Linked DNA regions of Oceanicoccus sp. KOV_DT_Chl. The protein of the gene in region 2 interacts with the protein of the main gene of each other region in a pairwise test. Links are inferred from orthologs where the notes say so. Each region holds a gene or a part of one and is shown on either strand. Other genes may lie near its edges.

The links.
Region 1: the proteins of UNITIG_RS21425 (region 2) and UNITIG_RS13055 interact in binary tests that used the Escherichia coli proteins (3 or more experiments, as listed by UniProt). The link is inferred for Oceanicoccus sp. KOV_DT_Chl from one-to-one orthologs.

The regions. Positions count from the first base shown.
Region 1 is NZ_FQLF01000002.1:1,977,281-1,980,606, reverse strand. What follows is about bases 233-3,231. They hold UNITIG_RS13055 (ATP-binding cassette domain-containing protein), read left to right. Parts: upstream 233-786; coding sequence 787-2,676; downstream 2,677-3,231. Other genes in these bases: UNITIG_RS13050 (hypothetical protein), read left to right, coding at 2,968-3,231; UNITIG_RS13060 (TIGR02444 family protein), read right to left, coding at 265-744. Outside these bases: UNITIG_RS13065 (hypothetical protein), read left to right, coding at 1-202; more of UNITIG_RS13050, read left to right, coding at 3,232-3,326. UniProt on the Escherichia coli protein: Genetic data indicate it may be involved in ribosome assembly or function.
Region 2 is NZ_FQLF01000007.1:33,315-37,067, forward strand. Bases 307-3,732 are described here. They hold UNITIG_RS21425 (2-oxoglutarate dehydrogenase E1 component), read right to left. Parts: upstream 3,348-3,732; coding sequence 507-3,347; downstream 307-506. Other genes in these bases: odhB (2-oxoglutarate dehydrogenase complex dihydrolipoyllysine-residue succinyltransferase), read right to left, coding at 307-471; UNITIG_RS21430 (succinate dehydrogenase iron-sulfur subunit), read right to left, coding at 3,662-3,732. In the rest of the region: more of odhB, read right to left, coding at 1-306; more of UNITIG_RS21430, read right to left, coding at 3,733-3,753. UniProt on the Escherichia coli protein: E1 component of the 2-oxoglutarate dehydrogenase (OGDH) complex which catalyzes the decarboxylation of 2-oxoglutarate, the first step in the conversion of 2-oxoglutarate to succinyl-CoA and CO(2).

The DNA.
Region 1 (3,326 bases), on a different replicon or contig from region 2:
AAAAGCTGAGTTAGAAAAATCAGAAACAACCACGACCGACGCCCCAAGGGCAGCTGAAAAAGCAGTGAAACATCAGGTTCACCGTGTTGAACAAAGCTTGGTCGAAGATCCCTTGGAAAAATTGGAAGAAGAAATACGAAAAGAGAATGCGAAAAGCAAAGCCAAGGAAACAGGACCTATCCGTAGCCTCTTTGATTTTTAATAGAGCCCCATCGTTGCTATAAACTTGTTTTGGCAGGCTCTTGGCAATGAATGTGTCATTGACTAAGCAATAACACGGGTCTCCAATACCTCCAATAAACCGGACACCTTCAACCCATTAGCGCCGGATAAAAATCGCGCATAGGTTTCCAGGTTTATTTTCATAGCTGCGTTCTGCTGCTGCGCTGTAGACAACACCAGTGTGGTCAGTTGCTGCCAGAGCAATTCCTGCTCACAGCGCTCCGCTTCAATTTCTAACGCTTTAACTTGCTCTCGAAAGCCCTCCACACCATCTTGGGTCTTTAAAAAACGCCTGACTGCGCGCAGCGGGATAACGCATTCAGACTGCCATTTTACTGAAACCTTGATTAAGCTGGCCCAGTTATCGCCAGCCAATATTTTTCCCTGCGACCCTAACCAGCAAGCACATAACAGCAGGTTAACATCGGCACCACATTCATCTTGCAACTGAATCAACAGTGGCTCTACGCCTTCCTTGCTATAAGTAGATAGTGAGTATTGCCAAAAAGGATTTTCTTTCATCGATAGGCCCTCAACCGTTTTTATACAGTATAATCCGCCGCCATGATTAAACTCGACCAAATAAGCCTACAGCGCGGTAGTAAGTTCTTGCTGGAACACGCCAGCGCTGTTTTTTATCCCGGCCAAAAAATTGCGCTGATCGGTGCCAACGGCACAGGTAAATCCAGCTTGTTCCAGTTATTACTCGGACACCTCACCGCTGATGACGGCAATGCCACCATTCCTGGCCAATGGCGCATTGCCCATATGGCGCAAGAAGTCGCTACCAGCAACCGTAATGCTTTAGATTACATTATCGATGGCGACCAGCAACTACGCCGGATCGAAGCGGCCATTCAACAAGCCGAAGCAAGCGACCAACACCAGCAATTAGCCAGCTTACATGAGCAACTCGATACTATCGATGGCTATAACGCCCGCGTACGCGCCGAACAATTGATGCTTGGACTGGGCTTTAAACTCAGCGATATCACTAAATCCGCCAACAGTTTTTCCGGTGGCTGGCGTATTCGATTAAATCTGGCGCAAGCACTCATGAGTCCATCAGACTTATTGTTGCTGGATGAACCCACTAACCACCTGGATTTAGATGCTGAGCTCTGGCTGGAACAATGGCTGCAACGCTATCAGGGTAGTCTGTTATTAATTTCTCACGATCGCGATTTTATCGACAGTGTCTGCGAAGGCATTGTCCATATCGAGCACAAAAAACTGAACGCCTACAAAGGCAACTATTCCGCCTTTGAACGGCAGCGAGCAGAGCGCCTGGAACAACAGCAAGCCAGTTATGAAAAACAGCAGCAACGCAAAGCTGAAATTAATGACTTTGTCCGCCGCTTTCGCGCGAAAGCGACTAAAGCCAAGCAAGCGCAAAGCCGATTGAAAGAATTAGCTCGTATGGAGGATATCGCACCCGCCCATGTCGACTCTCCATTTGATTTCAGTTTTCCGGAACCCGTTAAATTTTCTGACCCCTTGCTCAACCTTAGCCAGGCGCAACTTGGTTATGGCGATAAACCCATCGTTAACAATGTGAAATTAAGCGTGCATCCCGGCAGTCGAATAGGTTTGCTCGGCGCCAACGGTGCCGGTAAATCCACCGTAATTAAGTCACTAGCGCAGGAAATTCAATTAATCAGTGGTGAATTTACCAAAGGGGAAAATTTACAACTGGGTTATTTTAGCCAGCACCAGTTAGAAGCACTGGATTTAGATGCCAGCCCGGCGTTGCATATTCAGCGACTCAGTCCTAATGCCCGAGAGCAAGAGATTCGTAATTTCCTCGGCGGTTTTAATTTCCATGGTGATATGGCCCTGGAAACGATTCGGCATTTTTCCGGTGGCGAGAAAGCACGCCTGGCACTGGCAATTGTGGTGTGGCAAAAACCTAACTTGCTGTTGTTGGACGAACCCACCAACCACTTGGATCTGGAAATGTGCCACGCCTTAACGGTTGCCTTGCAAGCTTTTGAGGGTGCGGTGATTGTGGTATCCCACGATCGCCACTTGTTGCGCAATACGGTTGATGAATTTCTACTAATCGCCGATGGTAAGGCGCAATCGTTTGATGGCGATCTGGATGACTATAGCCGCTGGCTAATAGAACAACGCAAAAATACCACCGCCCCGGAAAAAACTACCGTCACCAAAACCGATTCTAAAAAAGAACAACGACAAAGTGCCGCCGAATTAAGAAAAAAACTGCAGCCGATTAATAATGCAATTAAAAAAATTGAACAAGCAATAGAAAAAACAGACCAGTCTCTGCTTGATATTGAAACGACACTCGCTGATAGCACACTCTACGAGGCCGAACAAAAAACCAAGCTGCAAACACTGATCCGGGAACAAGCGCAATTACGACAACAGAAAGACCAGCAAGAAGAACAATGGTTTGAACTTCACAGTGAACTGGAAACCTTGCAGGAATAATTAATTAGGGAGCCTCTGAACAAGTCTATGGCTTACAGGCGAGTTCAGCATCCAGGCATGGCTTTGCAGGCATACTGGCCTACACAAAAAGTAATAACGCGGAGCCTGAGCTCGCCGGTAAGCCCCGAAGGGAACGAACTGAGCATGTATCTACTGCGGCCAAGGACAATCAGCCTTGGCCTTTGGTTTGCGCTTTGAAGCTACCGTTTCAGGTCACGCAGAGACGCTATAGACTTGTTCAGAGGCTCCTTAGTAACTATTTCATTGAAATGCGGCCTGCATTCCAGTAACTTGCTGAGAATATTATCAACCCAACTTGATTCATCCGTAATTATGCGTCAATACCGTCATTTCAGAATCATGGCAATAGTGTTACTTGCTTTATTCACTGGCCAGTCGTTAATGGCCAGCATGATTGACTCCTGCGCGGTTTATGAAGAAACCGGGCACGGCCAAATAGACGCGCATATTGTCGATGGTCTCACCCATGCCATCAATGATTTAATCGGTAGCAACGACAACTCCAGTCATAACGATAAAGATAAGCCAGCGTTAGCAATCGACTGTGAACATTGCTGTCATAGCCAAAGTCACCAACATTTGCTGGCATTACTCCCTGTCCATCAAGATACCGGTACCGCTTACCAACA
Region 2 (3,753 bases):
AGCTACCACAGCTTTTGACACTGGCGCGACGACTGGGGCACTGGCCAAATGAGCCATCACATCTTCTTTGGTAACCAAGCCACCTTTACCGGTACCAACAACTGCCGCAGGCTCAACTTTATTTTCTTCGATCATCTTTCTTGCAGCTGGGCTAAGTTTTAAATCACTGGTAATTGGCTGAGGTTGAGCCGCAGTAACGGGCTGCTCAACAACAGCTGCCACAGTACCTGCCTCACCAGCGGCAAAAAGGCCTATCAACTCATTACTTAAAACCGTTTCGCCTTCGGCTTTAATAATTTCACTAATCACACCATCGGCTGGCGCGACAATCTCCAGCACAACTTTATCCGTTTCAATGTCAACAATCAGCTCATCGCGAGACACCGCCTCACCAGGCTTTTTGTGCCATGTCGCTACAGTGCCATCGGCAATGGACTCAGGAAATGCTGGCGCTTTAATATCAATGGTCATGTTCTTTCCTTTTATAAAATCTATCGCTAAAAATGTTATTGGACGCTAAAGCCTAGGGCATCGGCAATGACTTTTTCCTGTTGGGCGACATGCAATGCCATATAACCCGCTGCCGGCGAAGCTGATGCATCGCGGCCCGCATACTCCAAATATAAACTGGAATTATGGACATTAATGACTCGACGCATATGGTGCTGACTGGAGTACCAAGCGCCCTGATTCATCGGCTCTTCCTGACACCAGACAATCTCGGTTAAATTCGCATAAGGCGCTAACACGGCTTGCAACTCTTGTTCTGGAAATGGGTACAGCTGCTCCAGTCGAATAATTGCCACATGATTCATTTCCCGTTCACGACGTACTTCGCGTAAATCGTAATAAACTTTACCGCTGCACATGACGACTCGGGTTATTTGCTCTGCAGGTAACTCATCTGATTCAGGCAACACATTATAGAATTGACCATCAGCCAGATCCTCCAATGTGGAAACAGCATCTTTATGACGCAACAAACTTTTTGGTGACATCACGATTAATGGTTTGCGCAATGGCCGTAACGCTTGACGCCGCAACATATGAAACACCTGGGCCGGCGTTGTTGGCACGCAAACCTGAATATTATGCTCAGCACACAATTGTAAATAACGCTCTAACCGCGCCGACGAGTGCTCTGGACCCTGCCCTTCATATCCATGCGGCAACAACATAGTTAAACCACATAAACGCTGCCACTTATGCTCACCGCTGGCAATAAACTGATCGATAACCACTTGTGCACCATTAGCAAAATCACCAAACTGCGCCTCCCAAATCACTAACACATTCGGCATAGTGGTTGCGTAACCATATTCAAAAGCCAACACGGCTTCTTCTGACAGCAACGAGTCGTGAATAGTAAATCTGGGCTGACCTTCAGCAATATGTTGCAGCGGCACATAGATGCTTGCATCTTTTTGGTTGTGCAATACGGCGTGCCGGTGCGAGAACGTACCACGACCCACATCCTGCCCTGTTAAGCGGACCGGGTTGCCCGCATCAAGTATCGTGGCGTACGCTAATGTTTCAGCGTAACCCCAGTTGATCGGTGTTGCACCGGCGGTCATTTTATTGCGGTCTTCGTAAATTTTGGAAACCTGACGCTGAATAGGAAACCCTTCAGGAATGGTATTAATATTGGTGGCGATTTCCTGTAATTTCTTTAAATCAATGCGGGTATCAACGGTACAACTATTGTCATGACCAAGATACGGTGCCCAATCCACAAACAGTTTTTCATTCGGCTCATGGACTAAACACTTGGCAACATGAGCGCCGCTTTCTACTGCCTTGCGATAATTATCGATCAACTCACTATCAAACTCTTGCGTTACCACACCACCGGCAATCAAATGGTCGGCGTAAAGATCGCGAGTGGTACGCTGCACTTTAATTTGTTCATACATTAACGGCTGTGTACCGGATGGCTCATCCGCTTCATTGTGACCACGACGGCGGTAGCAAACCAGATCGATAACCACGTCTTTATTGAATTCCTGACGATAATCCACCGCCAACTGACTGACAAACAATACCGCTTCAGGATCATCTCCATTCACATGAAAGATCGGTGCCTGTACCATTTTTGCAATATCAGTACAGTATTCAGTAGAACGGGAATCTTCTCGTTTACTGGTAGTGAAGCCCACCTGATTATTGATCACCACATGAATAGTGCCACCGGTTTTGTAGGCACGAGTTTGTGACATTTGGAAAGTTTCCATGACCACACCTTGGCCAGCAAAAGCAGCATCACCGTGCAAAATAATTGGCACTACTTTTTTGCCAACAGGATCTTCGCGACGATCTTGCCTGGCCCGCACCGAGCCCTCAACTACTGGCGCGCCGATCTCCAAATGCGACGGGTTAAATGCCAATGCCAAATGCACTTCACCGCCCGGAGTGGAAACTGTTGATGAAAATCCTTGGTGGTATTTCACATCCGCCGAACCGGTATAGGCCGCTCGACCTTCAAACTCATCAAATAATTCAGAAGGGTTTTTACCCAACACATTGATCAACACATTGAGTCGGCCGCGGTGCGCCATGCTAATAACAATTTCTTTAGCCTTATAGGAACCGGTGCGCTGAATTAACTCATCCATCATTGGAATCAGACTTTCGCCACCTTCCAAACCAAAGCGCTTCACGCCTGGGTACTTTGAGCCTAACAATTTACCTAAGCCTTCTGCCGCAGTAAGACGCTCAAGCAAATGGATCCGAACATCTTTGCCATAGTTTGGTTTGGAGCGAACACTCTCCATGCGCTGCTGAATCCACTGCCGCTCTTCGGTTGCGACAATGTGCATAAACTCTGCGCCTACCGAGCCACAGTAAGTTTGATTGAGCGATTCGACAATTTCACTTAAGCTGGCCTGATCTTTACCAATGAATAAACTACCCGTCTGAAAATGGGTGTCCAGATCAGCCGCAGACAGCTGATGGTAATGCAAATCCAAATCCGGAACTGGCGGACGAACATGCAAATCCAATGGATCAAGGTCGGCTTGTTGGTGACCGCGCTGCCGATAAGCACTACACAATTGAATAACGCTAACCTGTTTACGCTCATGTTCAGTAACACTGCTGTCGCCGCCGAGTGACTGGTGTTTGATACGCGCTTTAGCGAGCTGGGCGAATTGATCACGCACAGTAGAATGCGGAATATCCTGACGGACATTACCATTGACCTGAGGTAGTTTTTCGAAGTAGGTGCGCCACTCTTCTGGCACATCATTAGGATTGAGCAAATAGGTTTCGTAGAGCTCTTCTACATAGGCGGCATTGCCACCGGAAATATGGGAGCTACCCCATAACACTTCCATTGAGCTTTCTTGCATTTTGTCAGCCTCGATAACACGTGCCACTGACAACGGGTTAATTCCCTGTCAGCAGACCTTTCGCGGGTAACGTAAAGGCCCATTAACGTGTTGGATATAGCAGTTAAATAAAAAGCACCGGTAAGGGCCAGTGCCATATCCGTATTTGAACTTTGTAATCATCTAAACAAAGTGTTATTCAAATAGACGGAAATCAGCATAAGTGTAGTTGAATCCTACACTTACGCTGCATTCCTAAATAAAAAACCAGGCTTTTGGCCGTTTTTTATTGCTTCTCGCCATCAGGGCAGATAGCGGGAAGTTGGGGGTTTAGCCTACGTGGCAGTGCTTAATAGCATATTGCGAATATGCCCGATTGCCTTGGTAGGGTTCAAGCCCTTAGGGCATACACTCACGCAGTTTTGAA